4 regions of the Bacillus sp. LQ16 genome follow, and region 1 is predicted to be linked to each of the others. Evidence: riboswitches for the same ligand, from Rfam matches in the RefSeq annotation. Region 1 holds a riboswitch; each other region holds the start of a gene.
What was found. Region 1 has a riboswitch for thiamine pyrophosphate ahead of tenA (thiaminase II). Riboswitches for the same ligand answer to the same signal wherever they lie in the genome.

Region 1 (4,422 bases):
TTTAGGCTATTTCTTAAAAATAAGCGTTACGCAACGATTCATGATATTCTTTTCTATTGGTGCGATGACGAACAACGAATGAGCTTAGAGAAAAAATATAATCTGAGCTTTATTTATGAAAAATATGCTTGTGGATAAACAATATTTTCGATATGAAAAATTAATATAAATTAAAAAGGATCTCCAGTTTATGTGAGATCCTTTTTTGTTAGTAAAACAAGGAGAAAGTGATTAAAACAAGAAACAACATTCCATATAGGAGAAGTTGTGCAGTATAACTTCCTTGTATACCAAAAAAAGTATTGGCTTTCTTATACAAATGCAATATGTATTTTATTGGAGCATCTTTGAAAGATTGGTACACAGTGTCTCCTCTTTCTAAGCTTCTTGTTCTTGTTTTTGTTTTTGGTTATAAGGGACATTAATATATCTAGCTACAAATAATAAAACAGCCATAAAGAATACTGGAAATACAGTAGATAAATAAAAGCCATTACTAATTATATTTGTTATGAGAGCACTCAAAAGAAATATAGCGTTATAAATATGGGCAATTTTTTGTTTTAGTTGCACTTGAAATGATTCCATCATAATTTCTAATGCAACAAAAGCAATAATAATAGATAAAAATACAATGTTTGTATTGTAAATGATTAAACAACAGATTAAACCTAAAAAGGCTGCGTATTCAATTATAAGAGGTATATTGCGTGGCATACAATTTACCTAACTAAATATGGCAGTGGATTTACTGCATTTGTTTTTTCAAAATTCCATTCTCCATTATGTAATTCAAAATGAAGATGTTGCCCGTATGAATGACCTGTGTTGCCCATATGACCTACTAATTGTCCAGCTTGTACTTGATCACCAGTTTGTACAGTGCGATCCTTCATATGAGCATAAACAGTTGTATATAATTTCCCATTGATTTGATGCGCAATGAACACAACATTGCCATAGCTAGCTGAATAATAAGATTTCACAACTTTACCTGCAGCAGCAGCTTGGATAGAGACGTTCCCTGGAGCAGCAATATCTATACCATAATGCATTTGTTCCCATCGTATATCAAAGGTTGAGCTAATTCTTCCTTGAGCAGGGAATTTGAAAGCAGCTGGAATAGATGAAGGCTGATCTGTTTTAGCCTGTGGTTGATTTTGTACTACATAGTGTTTTGCTACATATCCGTATCCTGTGCCAAAACGAATTTTATACCAAGTTCCTACAGTTTCTACTACTTGTACTTGTGTACCGTTTTGTAATGAACCGAGTAGAGCGCTACTTGTACTAGTGTTGCTACGTACATTCAGATTAGGTGTTGCAACAGTATATTTTGTATTATTTTGAACGGTGATTCCTTTTACTAAGGGTTGTGAACCATTAGAGATGAATGCTTTTTGTACGTAACCCGTTTGGCCATTATGTGATATTTTATACCATTCGCCTTGATCTTCTTGAACGGTAATAAACTTGCCATTTGGTAATACATCTAAAATGGAAGATTCTAAATTAGGTTCAGAGCGAACGTTTAATGCATTAGCATTGACGATGTATTGATCATTAGATTGAAGTTTGTTTTTTAGTAAAATAGCATCTTTTTGTACATAACCTACTTTATTATGAACAGATACTTTATACCAACCATTAGTTGTTTCAAGGATGTTCACTTTTGTATTAAAGCGAATTGTATCAATTGATGTGCTCTTTACGTTATCTTCTGTATGTAATGCTACTTGATCGACTTTGACATACCCAGTTTTAACATTAGATAATTGTTCAGCGTTTGCTTTTTGTACATTTGTTTCACCCATAGAAGGAAGTAAAGAAGCAATCGCTACAGTAGTTGCTGTTAAAGCAGTAGCTTTCATATTCATGGAATAGAGACCTCCTCTAGTTGTATAGTTGTAATTTTATTATAGTATAAAGATATAATATAGTGGGTGTATTCACATAAATGTAATATGAAATCAATATAAAAATAAATTTTTTGAGGATAATGATTCCTTTTTAAACAATTAATTGGAGTTTTATGTTCTAAAATAGAATGTATATATTGTATAACTTTAATTTTTTGTTGATAATTAAGAAAATTAAAATAGTTGATGATGTCTTATTAGGGTGTTATACTGACAGTGATAATTTTATAGTTTGCTAGGAGAGCTGGTGTTGCCAGCTGAGAGTAGGCCGTAAGCCTTTGATCCTTTTTATTACCTGATCTAGATTATGCTAGCGTAGGGAAGCAATTCGGACACTAACAATGAGTCCCCGTTTCTTTGCGTATAGAAACGGGGCTTTTTTATTTGAAAATTTCATATTGAAACCACTAGGGGTGCTTGATTTGCTGAGAGAGGAATAATCCTTAACCCTTATAACACCTGATCTAGGTAATACTAGCGAAGGGAAGTGGAACATCGAATAAATGTATAATTTTATTTGCTGTAACCACTTCTTATATATAGAAGTGGTTTTTTATTTAGATACATATATTGAAAGGGGATAGAGAAATGAAATTTTGCGATAGATTATTAGAAACTGTGCAACCGGTTTGGGAGATGAGTCATAATCATCCGTTTGTAGTGGGTATGGGAGATGGCACGTTAGAAAAAGATAAATTTCAGTATTATATTATTCAAGATTATTTATATCTACTAGATTATGCAAAATTATATGCGATTGGTGTTGTAAAAGCAACGAATCCACAAGTAATGGGAAAGTTCGCTGAACAAATTGATGGAATATTAAATGGCGAAATGACAATCCATAAACAATATGCAAAAAGACTTGGAATTTCTATAGAGGAGATAGAGTCTGCAAAACCGTCTGCTAAAAATTTAGCTTATACAAATTACATGATGTCTGTATCTCAAAATGGCACACTTGCAGAATTAATAGCAGCGCTTCTTCCATGTATGTGGAGCTACTGGGAAATTGGAAAGCGTTTAAATGATATTCCTGGAGCAAGAGATCATGAGTTTTTTGGTGAGTGGATTCAAGGATATAGTTCGGAAGAATACGGTAATCTTTGTATTTGGTTAATAGATTTATTAAATGAAATGGCAGTTGGAAAGTCTGAGAAAGAACTAGATAGATTAGAGGAGATTTTCTTATATTCCAGTCGATTTGAATATTTATTCTGGGATATGTCCTATCGTAAGGAGATGTGGGGATTTGAGGAGCAAGAACATACTACAGTTTCATAATGTTTCTTTTCATTACGATGAGAAACCAATCATCCATGAATTAAATGCTTCTATACATGAGAAAGAGTTTGTCAGTATTATCGGACCGAGTGGATGTGGGAAAAGTACTTTATTTCGCCTTATTACAGGCCTAGAGAAGGTAAGTACTGGAAAGATAGAACTGACAGAAACAAAGCACCATCCTGTAGGATATATGCCGCAAAAAGATATGCTTTTGCCGTGGAGAACAATTATTGAGAATGCTGCTCTGCCGCTAGAGTGCCAAGGTGTACAGAAGAAAGAAGCACAAGTAAAGGCAAAGGAACTGTTATATAAATTTGGTTTACAAGGATATGAGACAAAACATCCGAAAGATTTATCTGGTGGTATGAGGCAACGCGTATCTTTTATCCGAACTTTGTTAACGGGCGGGGAGATATTGTTATTAGATGAACCGTTTAGCGCGTTAGATGCTTTAACGAAGGCCTCTTTGCAAGAATGGCTGTTTGAACAATGGCAAGAGTGGGAAAAAACAATTTTATTCATTACTCATGATGTTGAAGAAGCGTTATTTCTTTCGAACCGAGTTTTAGTAGTGGAACAGCAGCCGATAACGACTTTGACTGAGCGGATTGTACCACTTGATCATAACAGAACACGAAAAGATTTATATAAACCGGAAGTATTAGCGCTGAAAGATGAGCTTCTTAGTATGTTACAAAGGCAGGTACTTGTGTGATGAACCGATTGAAAGAATTAGTTCCTGCTATTACACTTTCTAGTATTTTACTAGCTGTGTGGGAAATAGGAGCAAGAATTGTAGATGAGATGTACATTTTACCGTCACCGTCTGCGATTGTAATGAAGATATGGAAACTAAAAGACATATTATTTACGGTTCATTTACCTGCAACGTTATACGTCGTTTTAATAGGTGTTGTTATTTCTATCGTATTAGGTGTAGGGCTAGCGATGTTAATGAATGCGAGTACATGGATGGAAAGAGCATTTTATCCATTATTAGTTGCTTCACAAACGATTCCGATTACTGCGCTTGCTCCGCTATTTGTTTTATGGTTTGGATACACAATTTGGAGTAAGGTTGTTGTCACAGTTTTAATTACGTTTTTCCCGATTGCGGTCAATACGTATGATGGACTGCGTAGTACAAAAAAAGAATGGGAGGAGCTCTTAGTTACATATGGAGCAACGAAAAGAGATATTTTTCTTAAATTAAAGT
Region 2 (4,422 bases), 1.1 Mb from region 1:
TTTCGTCTTCCTTATGCGCTGTCTTCTATTCGTTGCATCCTTCTTATCCATCCCAATTGAAATCGTTGCAGTACTTGGTTCACTCGTTCTTCTCATTTGGAGATGGTACTACTTACGAACAAATCCTGTCGACATTTTGAAAAAGACACCGTGGCACATTTTAATTTTCGCCTTCTCTATGTACGTCATTATTTACGGACTCCACAACGCAGGATTAACAGCTGCACTTGTACAATGGCTCGAGCCAATTGTGAATCAGCATCTACTCTATGCTAGCTTTGCAATGGGCGGACTTGTATCCATCCTCTCTAACGTCTTCAATAACCATCCTGCCCTTATGATTGGTACAATTACATTAACAGAAATGGGACTAGATCCAGTCACATTAAAAACAATCTATCTTGCAAACATCATTGGTAGTGACATCGGTTCACTATTACTACCAATTGGTACACTAGCTTCACTCATTTGGATGTATATTCTGAAACAAAACAAAATTAAAGTAAAATGGAAAGACTATTTAAGTGTATCCCTTATCGTTATCCCGCTCACAACAGTCGTCACACTATTCCTCTTATTCTACTGGGTACATCTCTTCTTTGCCTTATAAACAACAGAAGCCCCATTTGCTACCGTCTTAGCAAATGGGGCTTCTTCTATAATAAAGTTAGGTACTACAGTGTGATCAATCAAGTAAAGAGGTGTAATGTGTTATTGATATAAATGACTACCAGCTTCTTTAAATTCTTCTGCTTTCTCTTTCATTCCTTTTTCAATTGCTTCTGTCGTTTCTAAATCATTTTCTTTTGCATACTCACGGATATCATGTGAAATTCTCATACTACAAAACTTCGGTCCACACATTGAACAGAAGTGAGCTGTCTTTGCCCCTTCTGCAGGCAACGTTTCATCGTGATATTCCATCGCACGTTCAGGATCTAAAGATAAATTAAATTGATCGCGCCAACGAAATTCGAAACGTGCTTTTGAAAGTGCATCATCACGCTGATGAGCCGTTTTATGTCCTTTTGCAAGATCAGCCGCATGCGCTGCAATTTTGTACGTAATAACACCCGTGCGTACATCATCTTTATTCGGTAAACCTAAATGTTCTTTCGGCGTTACATAACAAAGCATCGCCGTTCCAAACCAACCGATCATCGCAGCTCCAATTGCCGATGTAATATGGTCATAACCTGGTGCAATATCTGTCGTTAGTGGCCCAAGTGTATAAAACGGCGCGCCCTGACAAATATCAAGCTCTTTCTCCATATTCTCTTTAATTAAGTGCATCGGTACGTGTCCAGGTCCTTCGATCATAACTTGCACATCATGTTTCCAAGCAATTTTCGTTAATTCACCAAGTGTTTCAAGCTCAGAGAATTGTGCTTCGTCATTTGCATCTGCAATCGATCCTGGACGTAATCCATCTCCAAGAGAGAACGAAACATCGTACTGCTTCATAATTTCACAAATCTCTTCAAAATGAGTATATAGGAAGTTTTCTTTATGATGGAATAAACACCACTGCGCCATAATCGAACCACCGCGCGAAACGATACCTGTCGTACGCTTTGCAGTAATTGGAATGTAACGAAGTAATACACCAGCATGAATCGTAAAGTAATCCACGCCTTGCTCCGCTTGCTCAATTAACGTATCACGGTACACTTCCCACGTTAAATCTTCTGCAATTCCATTTACCTTTTCAAGCGCTTGATAAATCGGCACAGTTCCAACTGGTACAGGCGCATTACGAATAATCCACTCACGCGTCGTATGAATGTTTTTACCTGTAGATAAATCCATAATCGTATCTGCACCCCAGCGAGTAGCCCACGTCATCTTTTCTACTTCTTCTGCAATAGAAGAAGATACAGCAGAGTTTCCGATATTCGCGTTTACCTTCACATGAAAGTTCCGCCCGATAATCATCGGTTCAGCTTCTGGATGATTAATATTCGCTGGTAAAATAGCGCGGCCTTCTGCGATTTCCTTACGAACAAACTCCGGCTCTACCCCTTCACGAATCGCAACATACTCCATCTCAGACGTAATAATGCCATTACGTGCATAGTGCATTTGCGTAACGTTTGCACCTTGCTTTGCTCTAAGTGGCTTGCGATCCATCTGCGGGAAAACAGGTGTATGTTTCGAAGCCACTTTCACACCGTCATCCTCTGGTTTCACTTCACGCCCTTCGTATGCTTCTACATCACCACGCCCCAGAATCCAAGAATGGCGCGGCGTTGGAATCCCCTTTTCTAACTCCACTTTATACTCAGGATCCGTATAAGGTCCGCTCGTATCATACACACGGACTGGAGGATTTGGGATGCCGTTCGTTTCGCTTTGTTCAATCTCACGCATCGGCACTTTCATGCCTGCGCGTGGTCCATCCACATATACTTTCTTACTCCCTGGTAAACTCGATTTCAATTCAATTTGCTCAGCTGAAACAGACTGTTTCATAACCTTTGTTGCCTCCCCTGTTCGTGACAAGGACGAGATATGGCCAGCGCATGCCAAAATAAAAAGAGCCAGGTCCATAAAAAAATAAGGACCTGGCTCATAAAAGACATCATTATGTAAAGCCGTTAACTTCCCTACGCTGGTACGAGCCAGATCAGGTCCAAAGGGTTAAGAAGTTCACGCGCTTCTCTCTCAGCCTACGCATACGTTAGGCACCCCTAGTTTATCACTGATTTAATTTTCAATACTTTCCCATCATACACGATAATCTGAAAAATGCAAAGGTTATTTCTTTTTCTCTTTATGGAATCATCCACGTTAAATAATATGCTTGAACATACGTCATAATACCAGCAATAATTACGAAGAACACCCTATTGTAAAAATAGTTTATGACTTAACATGGGAGTTTAAAAACATCTTCACCACAAAGAGTGTTGAGAATTTCGACCATTGTATTGAGAAAATGAAGAATACTAATATACAAGAGTTTAAGAGCTTTACGAATGGATTAGCCGGGGATATTGAAGCTGTCAGAAATGCGGTAACTTATGAGAATAATAATGGTCTTGCCGAAGGGAGCATAAACAAGTTAAAGCTTATTAAAAGAATCATGTATGGTCGATGCAAATTCTCCACATTGCGGACAAAGATTCTACTTTTGGAGAGAATGAGACTTTTCAACTAACTCCGGAAAGAACCATTTTTTACTTGCCAAATACATTCATCAGTCCCGTTTGACAAAGAGCCTTTGTCTCTGCTGCATTTCGCTACAACTGCTACCTGCCATACAACCTGCAATAGAGATAGGTAACAATTTACTATACAAGGAACAAAATTGACCTGCTCCTCCATTTAGTGATTTAACTATCTTTATTATTCAGAGCTAAAACTCAAAGAGAAAGCTCTTACATTTATTGTAACATTATTTCCTTAATATGTTAATTTTTTTATTGTCTTGTTAGTTAAAGGGGTACTTAATACAAAAAATAACCGTAGATAGTAGCACGAACACTGTTCTTGTTATAATTAATTTTTTTCAGAACGTCTATAATCCTCTTTTAAAAAATATATGTAAATATAATAAAAAACGAATGATTAATAGAAATATTCTACACCACTCGTTTTTTATCGGACTTCTTTTTACTGTACTTTTATTTTCTTTATGAGTTATTAGAAAAATAATTGTCTATATAAGTCTTTATTTTTTCAAAATTCTTTTCCATAAATAAGATTGCTGGTACTTCAATTATTGGAAGATTATTTTCATTATCAAAAGCTGGACACGGTTTGGGAACTACCAAATAGTCAACTGAGTTTTTATCCCTGATATAATTAATTGAAACATCATAATACTTAGAAAAATATTCCTTCAAATCATTCTGATTCCTTAAAAATGGTAGAGAAAATATTGAACCATAATTTATACCAGCGTCGACAATTAATACAAAGCATATTTTTTTCATGATACACCCTCCTCGTATAATAAGTTTTAAGTTAATAACTGTTCCTTGAAAATTAAATAGTTTTTATCTTCAAGAGCTACATCAAAAAAATGATGTATGGGTAAAATTTAGTCTTGGATACTGGGGGATTTCCCCAGATAATGGAAGTGTGGAAATGGATCCATCGGGAATATGCTTACTCCTCCTGTAGTTCGACCACGTTAAAAGACTGTGACCCAGACCAAAATGCACTGCATACGCACAAGCTGTATCGGTTTCCTTCACTTACCTCTCATATTGGTGGGAGGGCAGCTTAGATGAAGGCAATCATTGAATACTCATACGCGAGGTTGTGGCTATGTTTTGGACTCTAGGGAGATCCCACAGTATCCAAGCTCATTCCAAATACTATTCAAAGAAAGGAGGTCCTTTCTTTGAGATTATTCGTAGCTATTGATGTAAGCTCTGAAAAACTTGATGTATGTTTTCTTGACAGTCATGACAC
Region 3 (4,422 bases), 320 kb from region 1:
GAATCTTTGTCCAATTGGTGTACCTGGTGAATTATATATAGATTCAGTAGGATTAGCAAAAGGGTATTTTAATAAGCCTAATAAAACAATTGAAGCTTTTATTCAGAACCCTTTCAATCCTATAGTTAATATATATAAAACAGGTGATATTGTTAAGTTGTTAGAGGATGGAAATATAGAATTTTTACATCGGAAAGATGATCAAGTAAAGATTAGAGGACATCGTATTGAACTAGGAGAAATCCAAAGTAAAATTTCTCAAAATCATAATATAAAAGAAAATGCTGTGTTTGCTAAGAAGAGTAAGGAAGGTAGCCAATATTTAATCGCGTTCTATACAACTTTAAATAAAAAAGAAATACCAGAATTAGTTTATCAGTTACAAGAGCAATTACCAGATTATATGGTGCCATCTAAACTAATTTATATTAATGAATTACCACTTACACCTAATAAAAAGATTGATGTTAAGAAGTTAGCTCAGTTAGAAGAAAAGTATGAACCGGTTCGTCTACAAGAATATGTTGCACCTTCTAATAAAGCAGAGAAACAAATAGCGCGCGCTTGGGCGGAAGTATTAGGAATTTCAAAAGTTGGAGTGCATGATGATTTCTTTACAATTGGTGGACATTCATTAAAAGTATTACGAGTCTTAACATTGTTAAAAGAAGATTTTTCACATTTAACAATTCAAGATTTCTTTAAAGAAAGAACGATATATGGATTAGCTCGAATTGAGCGAGAAGTAAAAGTAGAGAAAGAAGAAGTATTTCGTGAATATAAAGTGATTCACGAACCAGATACTATCACGTATGCAAACGTTTTGGAAGAAAACCAGATTTCAAATGTCTTTTTAACAGGAGCTACTGGTTATTTAGGATCACACATATTATATGAATTGTTGAGAGATACATCTGCTACTATTTATTGTTTAGTAAGACCAACCAAAGATGTGCAACAAAGAATTATAGATACATTAACAGGCTACTTTAGTGATATATGTGAAGAATGGTTACAGCGTATACAGGCCGTAGCTGGTGATCTGGGGGAAGAGTATCTTGGGATGAGCGAAGAAGAATTTATGTTCATCAGTTCTAAGATGGATACGATAATTCATTGCGGTGCAGATGTAAGACATTTTGGAGATGTAAAACAATTTGAAAATATAAATGTCCAAGGAACTAGCCGTATGCTAGCATTAGCGGAGAAAGGTGCTACATTCCATTTTATTTCTACAATTGGTATCCCGTTAGAATTAGCGGTAGATCAATGGGATACATACATGAAAACTGGTGATTTTAATTACAGTGTAGACTTAGAGAATGTATATTCAAATAGTAAACTACAAGCGGAAAACATTGTTCGTGAAGCAATGAAAAATGGTTTGCGCGGAAATATTTATCGTGCAGGTAATTTAGCATGTCATTCAGAAACAGGTTCGTTCCAACAAAATATTGAAGGAAACGCATTTTATCGTCTTATTAAAACAATGCTATTAATTGGGAAAGCACCAAATGTGAAGTGGAAAGTTGATTTCACACCAATTGATTTTGCTAGTAAATCAATTGTATTGTATTTAAAAGATTCGCAAATTGTAGGAGAGACGTTACATATTTGTCATCCACATCAAATTGAGTTTGAACAATTTATACAGTTAATTGGAGAGTGTGGATACAATCTTGAAATGGTTCCACTTTCAGAATATGTAAATACCGGACTTGAATTAGCGAAGGAAAATGAAGTAATAGCAGAGTTAATTGCTTCTCAAGTTGCAGGAGATGGAGCGCAGCAATCTGAGATTGTAATGGGTACGCGTAGAACGAATGAATGGATTAAGAAAAAAGAATTGATAGTACCAGCAATCAATAAAGAATTTATACAGCAGTTATTAGCTCATGGTGAAAAAGTTGGATATTTTCCAAAAATAATGAAATGATTATGCATGCTTTTGTTTGTTCAATAAAATAAATCATGCTACAATGAAAACGAATTAAGGACCGGGGAGCCAATTGGCTGAGAGGATGTAAGTAAACATCGACCCTCAACCTGATCTGGATAATGCCAGCGTAGGGAGTTACTTAAAGTGATGTAGCATATGTTATTCTATAATAACTTGCATACAAGGCTTTCCTACGCAGTAGGAAAGCCTTTTCTTATTTTTGAAATCTAATTTTATAAGGGGGATTTTATTATGTCACAACAAGTTACAATGTCATTTTCAGTAGTACCACAAGCGAAAACGAAAGATGTATATTCTGTTGTCGATAAAGCAATTGAAGTTGTGCAACAATCGGGAGTTCGTTATGAAGTAGGGGCAATGGAAACAACTTTGGAAGGAGAATTAGATGTACTTCTTGATGTCGTTAAACGTGCGCAACAAGCTTGCGTCGATGCTGGAGCAGAAGAAGTGATTACTTCTATTAAAATCCATTATCGTCCAAGCACTGGTGTAACGATAGATGAAAAGGTTTGGAAGTACCGTGATGAATATGCAAAACCAGAAGCAATCTAAACTTATTACAACTATTTGGCTTATCCTTCTCATTGCGATATGGGAAGGATCTGTTTCATTATTTAAAATCGAACCGTGGATTTTACCAAAGCCTTCTGCCATTGTTCAAGAATTAATTGGGATGAAAGATTTACTATTACCAAATACGATGCAAACACTGCAGGAAGTTATAATTGGACTATTCTTTGCAATTTTATTGGGGACGAGCATCGCAATTATTATGGACGTTATACCGTTATTTCGTATTTTAATAAATCCATTGCTCGTTATTTCGCAAACAATTCCAATTGTTGTACTTGCACCGCTATTTATTATTTGGTTTGGATATGGGATGTTGCCGAAAGTAATGGTCGTAATACTCGTTTGTTTCTTCCCAATTGCGCTTAGTATTTTAGAAGGTTTTCAAACAGTAGATAAAAACATGTTGAAGCTGTTACAAACAATGAAGGCGACAAAATGGCAAGTTTACCAGAAAGTAAAATTTCCAGCAGTGCTTCCATACTTTTTCTCCGGTTTAAAAATTGCAGTTACATATAGCGTAATGGGGGCAATTATCGGAGAATGGCTCGGTGCAAGTGAAGGATTAGGCGTTATGCTTACGAGGGCTACAAAATCCTTTTTGACTGCCCGAGTATTTGGTGTTGCAGCAATCATCGTTATAGTGACATTATGCCTGTATTTTATCGTAGAGTTTATGGCAAGAATAACAGCACCATGGATATATAGAAAGGACGGCAGAAAATGAAAAAAGGTTTGAAAGTTATGTTAGCTGCCTTAGTAGCGGTAGGTGTGGCTGGATGTAATCCGGCGAAGAAAGAAGAAAGTGCAAGTAAAGATCAAAAAGTAAAAGTAGTATTAGATTGGTTTCCAAATACGAATCATACTGGCTTGTATGTAGCGCAAACGAAAGATTATTACAAAAAGCAAGGATTAGATGTAGAAATTATTCAACCAGGTGACAATGTAACAGCAGAGCAAATGATAGCATCAGGAAAAGCAGACTTCGCAATAAGCGCACAAGAAAATGTAACATTAGCTCGTGTGGAAGGAATTCCTGTTGTATCTGTAGGAGCGATTATTCAGCATAACACTTCAGCGTTTGCATCGCTTAAGAAAGATAATATGACGTCACCGAAAGATTTTGAAGGTAAACGTTATGGCGGCTGGGGAGGACCAGCGGAAGAAGCGACATTAAAGACGATTATGGATAAGCATCAAGCTGATTTTAATAAAGTTGAAAAAATCCTCTTAGGACAAACAGATTTCTTTAAATCAATCGGCCGTGATGCAGATTTCGAATGGATTTATTACGGTTGGGATGGTATTGAAGCGAAGCGCCAAGGAAAAGAGTTAAATACGATTATGGTGAAAGACTTAGATCCAGCGCTTGATTTCTATAGTCCTGTTATTATTACGAGTGAAAAACATACGAAGCAAGATAAAGACTTTGTGAAAAAGTTTATGAGTGCAACAACAGAAGGTTATAATTTTGCAATTAAGGAACCGAAAGAAGCTGCTGATATTTTAATTAAAGCTGTTCCAGATGTAAATAAAGATTTAGTTCAAGAAAGCCAGAAATGGTTAAGTACGAAGTATCAAGATGATGCGAAAGCATGGGGAGTACAGAAGGAAGAAATTTGGACGAATTACATGAATTTCTTATATGACAACAAAGTTATTAAAAAGAAAATCGATGTAAAAGATGCTTTTACAAATGAATTCCTTCCAAGTGAAAAATGAGCGGATTACAAATAAAAAATATAGTGAAATCTTTCGACGGAAAGAATGTATTAGAGAATATTAGTGCCTCTATACAAGAGGGAGAGTTTGTTTCTTTTGTAGGACCGAGTGGTTGCGGGAAAAGCACATTATTAAACATGATTGCAAATGTTGAAAAACCAACAAGCGGG
Region 4 (4,422 bases), 1.8 Mb from region 1:
ATGAATTATTTACTTCATTACATGGAAATGAAAGGTGTAGACATTTCGAATAAAGATATTCTAATTACAAATGGATTTACAGAAGGATTGGATATTGTACTCTCTTCTTTATCAAAAAAATCCGGTCGTGTCATTTGTGAGAATCCAACTCACCATGCTGCACTTAAGCTTTTCCGTTTACATGGACTTGAAGTTCATGGGATTGATATGCATGAGGATGGTATTGATACGAATGAAGTTGAAAAAAGTTTGCGTGAAAAAGATTTTGATTTTGCTTATTTAATTCCTTCTTATCATAATCCAACCGGTATTGTTACGAGTTCAGAGAAAAGAACGGAATTGATGAGGTTATTCTCAAAATACAAGGTTCCTATTATAGAGGACGGATTTAATGAAGAATTACGTTATTCAGGTTCACATTTAGCTCCATTATTAACTTTTGCGGGAGCTGGCAATAATGTGATTTATATTAGTAGCTTTTCAAAGGTGCTTTTCCCTGGTTTACGTGTAGGCTGGATTATTGCAGATAAAGAGCTGATTCATTATTTAGAAAGCGTAAAAAGAGCAAGAACGATTCACACATCTACGCTAGATCAAGCTGTTCTGTTTCAATATTTACATGAGGGATATTTTGAAAAATATTTAAAAAAGGCAAGATCTGTTTATAAGAAAAAATATGAGTTAGCTGTCGGGGCATGTAACCAGTACATTCCTTTTAAAAGAATGACTGGAGATGGTGGACTTCATTTATTTATAGAGCTAGAAGAGCATATGAATGCCCGCACACTTTTACAAAAGTGTTATGAGAAAGGCGTTACGTTTTCACCTGGAGATGTTTTTTACTCTGATGGAGAAGGAGCAAACACTTTCCGATTAGGGTTTTCGCGCTTGAAAGAAGAAGAAATAGTTCGGGGAATTAAAATAATTGGTGATACATTAAAAAATGAAATTTGGAGTTGAGAAAATGAAAATCGGTGTTATTATGGGCGGGGTATCGTCTGAAAAACAAGTTTCAATTATGACGGGGAATGAAATGATTGCTCATTTAGATAAAAATAAGTATGAAATAGTTCCAATTACATTAAACGAAAAAATGGATTTAATTGAAAAAGCGAAAGACATTGACTTTGCATTGCTCGCATTACACGGAAAATACGGAGAAGATGGGACAGTTCAAGGAACACTGGAGAGTTTAGGGATTCCTTATAGCGGAAGTAATATGTTATCTAGCAGTATATGTATGGATAAAAATATTTCGAAAAAGATTTTACGTTATGAAGGTGTAGAAACACCAGATTGGATTGAACTTACAAAAATGGAGGATCTAAATCTTGATGAGTTAGATAAGTTAGGATTTCCATTAGTGGTAAAACCAAACTCTGGCGGATCGAGTGTCGGGGTGAAAATCGTTTACAATAAAAATGAATTGATCTCAATGCTAGAAACTGTATTCGAATGGGATTCTGAAGTAGTAATTGAGAAGTATATAAAAGGTGATGAAATCACATGTTCTATTCTGGATGGAAAACAGTTACCTATAGTTTCAATTCGACATGCAACCGAGTTCTTTGATTACAATGCAAAATATGATGATACTAGTACAGTTGAGGAAGTTATCGAACTTCCAGCAGAAATTAATGAACGTGTAAATAAAGCTTCACTGACTTGTTATAAAGCATTAAAATGTAGTGTTTATGCAAGAGTTGATATGATGGTGAAGGACGGAATTCCATATGTAATGGAAATTAATACATTACCAGGGATGACACAATCAAGCCTATTGCCCAAAAGTGCAGAAGCAGCGGGAATTAGTTATAGCAAACTATTAGATATGATTATTGAAACATCATTAAAAGTTAGAAATGAAGAAGGGTTTTAAGGAGATTATATAACTAATTCTTTTGACAGTTTCACGAAGTATGCTATGATGAATACATTATAAAAACAAAATATTTATCCACTAGGGGGGCCTTTTATAGGCTGAGATCAAATGTGATTTTGAGACTCTTAGTACCTGATCTGGTTAATGCCAGCGTAGGGAAGTGGGAAAGACGTTGCTATTTAATGAGTAAATAAATACTGTCAATTTCACTTTCTTTACGCCTGTAAAGAAAGTTTTTTTATTTTACAGCTTTAATAATTGTGGATAAATACTTATATTTTATACATTATTGGAGGGATTTAAATGACTTTTTCACAATCATTACGTAAAGAAGTAGATTCAATTTGGGAAGCGAGTTTTAACCATCCTTTTGTAAAAAAACTTGGTGAAGGAACATTAGATTTAGCTAGTTTTCGCTATTATGTGCTTCAAGATTCATATTATTTGAGTCATTTTGCTAGAGTACAAACTTTAGGAGCTGCAAAAGCTCTTGAATTAGAGACGACAGCTCGTATGGCACATCATGCTCAAAATACATATGAGGCCGAGTTATCTTTACATGAGAATTTTGCTAAAAAGCTAGGGATAACAAAAGAAGAAAAAGATAATTTTATTCCTGCGCCAACTGCATATGCGTATACTTCACATATGTATCGTGCTGCGTATGAAGGGCATTTAGGAGATATCATTGCAGCAATTTTACCTTGCTATTGGTTGTATTATGAAATTGGCGAACACTTAAAAGAGTGCCAGCCGGAAGAGCCAATTTATAACGAATGGATTTCTGCTTATGGATCTGATTGGTTCCGTACGCTAGTTGAAGAACAAATTACACGTTTAGATACTATCGCTGAAAAAGTAACAGAGGCAGACCGCAAACGTATGAAACAGCATTTTATTATTAGCAGTCAATATGAATATTCATTTTGGGAAATGGCTTATACATTAGAAAAGTGGCCAGTGGATACAGACGTAAAAGACGTAATTGGATAAAGAATAGAAGTAATGTTATAGATAGGTATGGATCATACCTATCTATATATTTTTTCTTGTCAAATTTGCGTAAAGTCATTAGTGCTACGGATATGGCGAAATAGAATATCGATAATTTAGCTCATTTACTTGTCTACGTATTAACTGGATAAACTTCTGTCACATTTATTTTACAATCAAAGAACGTAAATGTTGGTGGTATGAAGTTAAATAAGAAAAGAAACCCGAGCTGTTAGCTGTAACCGAGTTGTTTTTTCTTTGCAGGAATTTCTAAATTATCATGGAGTGTTGTTAATACGATATGCAAATATGCATATCGTATTTTTTTGAGTTCTTTATGTGTTAAAATTAGATATAAAGATATGGAAATATAAAGAAGCAAAAGCAGGAATATCCAATGAATTTTGAGAGGTGTTATATGTTTACAAATAAGAAATTAATTCGATTTGGTTTATCGTTGTTTGTATTTTTAGGGATAATTAATTTTACAATCAGCTATTTCCAAACATATCTTGAAACAGCAGCAGATATTAAATGGGTAATTCCAGAAATTTGGAAAACTATTTTGCTAGATGTTCCTCAAGGTATACTTGTTCTTTTAGGCGCAATTGCTTTATATGATTTCACAAAAGAGGCATCACAAAAAGACGCATCAATCTAAGTGTGTCTTTTTTCTATTAGGAATTTCATAGAGAGTTTTGCTGGAGAAATAGAATGAAAAGCCCTAATAAGGGCTTTTTTCTTTGTAGGAATTTCTTATCCGTCATAGAAACCGGTTACTTGGAGGTGTTATAGCGAAAGGCATTTACAGTACAGAAAAATCTAAGCGGCAGACGAAAATATATAGGATATGGCAACATAATTATTGAGAAATTAATTGAATTTAGTAGGTATGAAGATATGACGCTAGAATTCATATTTTTTAATTTTTATTTATCCCGCATTAACGGGCTGTTCGTAAAAGCCTGATTGGTGAGGGCTAATAATCAGCGGGGGATGAACTCCCCCCCACTGATTAAAGTTTCACTTTATAAAAATGAGCCCATAGCAAAAATAGGTATATGAACAAGGTGCATCATCTAGTGATAAGTCATACTTTGTTGGTGTACGTATTGAACTTAGTTTATAGCGCTATTTCTACTTAGATGTAACGAACAGAAATATGGGCAAGCATCGATGAGGTTGTATTTTATAAACGGAGGTCATGAAAATGAATCAGTTTCAACAAGAACTACAAGCGTTAAGTCTTAATGATTACCGGTCTGGAAATATTGTGTATTGGGACCAGCAAAACCAATATCCATATTACTATATTGAAGATGCCGCTCGTCGCTGTGGCGGTTGTGGTCGTTGTGGAGGTTGTGGTGGAGGACGGTGTGGCGGATTCCGTTGTGGTGGATTCCGTTGTATTGGTTGCTTCGGTTGTTTTGGTTGTGGAGGTTGCGGAGGTTGTGGCGGCTGTGGTGGTTGCTCTAATTGTTTTGATGGTTTTAGTGGTACTACTGATACTACGGGTACAATTGTAACATATGAATATTGATTACAGT

Region 2: linked by a shared signal. The riboswitch ahead of thiC (phosphomethylpyrimidine synthase ThiC) and the one ahead of tenA (thiaminase II) in region 1 are both predicted to bind thiamine pyrophosphate.
Region 3: linked by a shared signal. The riboswitch ahead of AC3EMB_RS02315 (MTH1187 family thiamine-binding protein) and the one ahead of tenA (thiaminase II) in region 1 are both predicted to bind thiamine pyrophosphate.
Region 4: linked by a shared signal. The riboswitch ahead of tenA (thiaminase II) and the one ahead of tenA (thiaminase II) in region 1 are both predicted to bind thiamine pyrophosphate.

The regions. Positions count from the first base shown of each region.
Region 1 covers NZ_CM173491.1:777,531-781,952, forward strand. The annotation lists gene AC3EMB_RS03920 (DUF3965 domain-containing protein) at 1-138, shown strand, start outside; gene AC3EMB_RS03925 (hypothetical protein) at 379-717, opposite strand; gene AC3EMB_RS03930 (SH3 domain-containing protein) at 723-1,877, opposite strand; TPP riboswitch at 2,147-2,258, shown strand; TPP riboswitch at 2,319-2,422, shown strand; gene tenA (thiaminase II) at 2,508-3,203, shown strand; gene AC3EMB_RS03940 (ABC transporter ATP-binding protein) at 3,172-3,921, shown strand; gene AC3EMB_RS03945 (ABC transporter permease) at 3,921-4,422, shown strand, end outside.
Region 2 covers NZ_CM173491.1:5,097,080-5,101,501, forward strand. The annotation lists gene AC3EMB_RS25915 (arsenic transporter) at 1-610, shown strand, start outside; gene thiC (phosphomethylpyrimidine synthase ThiC) at 712-2,472, opposite strand; TPP riboswitch at 2,587-2,702, opposite strand; partial or broken gene AC3EMB_RS25925 (L-lactate permease) at 2,774-2,845, opposite strand; gene AC3EMB_RS25930 (transposase) at 2,891-3,160, shown strand; gene AC3EMB_RS25935 (hypothetical protein) at 3,636-3,938, opposite strand; gene AC3EMB_RS25940 (IS110 family transposase) at 4,352-4,422, shown strand, end outside.
Region 3 covers NZ_CM173491.1:457,309-461,730, forward strand. The annotation lists gene AC3EMB_RS02310 (non-ribosomal peptide synthetase family protein) at 1-1,936, shown strand, start outside; TPP riboswitch at 1,989-2,090, shown strand; gene AC3EMB_RS02315 (MTH1187 family thiamine-binding protein) at 2,192-2,512, shown strand; gene AC3EMB_RS02320 (ABC transporter permease) at 2,484-3,257, shown strand; gene AC3EMB_RS02325 (ABC transporter substrate-binding protein) at 3,254-4,252, shown strand; gene AC3EMB_RS02330 (ABC transporter ATP-binding protein) at 4,249-4,422, shown strand, end outside.
Region 4 covers NZ_CM173491.1:2,571,151-2,575,572, forward strand. The annotation lists gene pdxR (MocR-like pyridoxine biosynthesis transcription factor PdxR) at 1-960, shown strand, start outside; gene AC3EMB_RS12795 (D-alanine--D-alanine ligase) at 965-1,879, shown strand; TPP riboswitch at 1,953-2,058, shown strand; gene tenA (thiaminase II) at 2,186-2,875, shown strand; gene AC3EMB_RS12805 (DUF3937 domain-containing protein) at 3,273-3,536, shown strand; gene AC3EMB_RS12810 (heterocycloanthracin/sonorensin family bacteriocin) at 4,086-4,415, shown strand.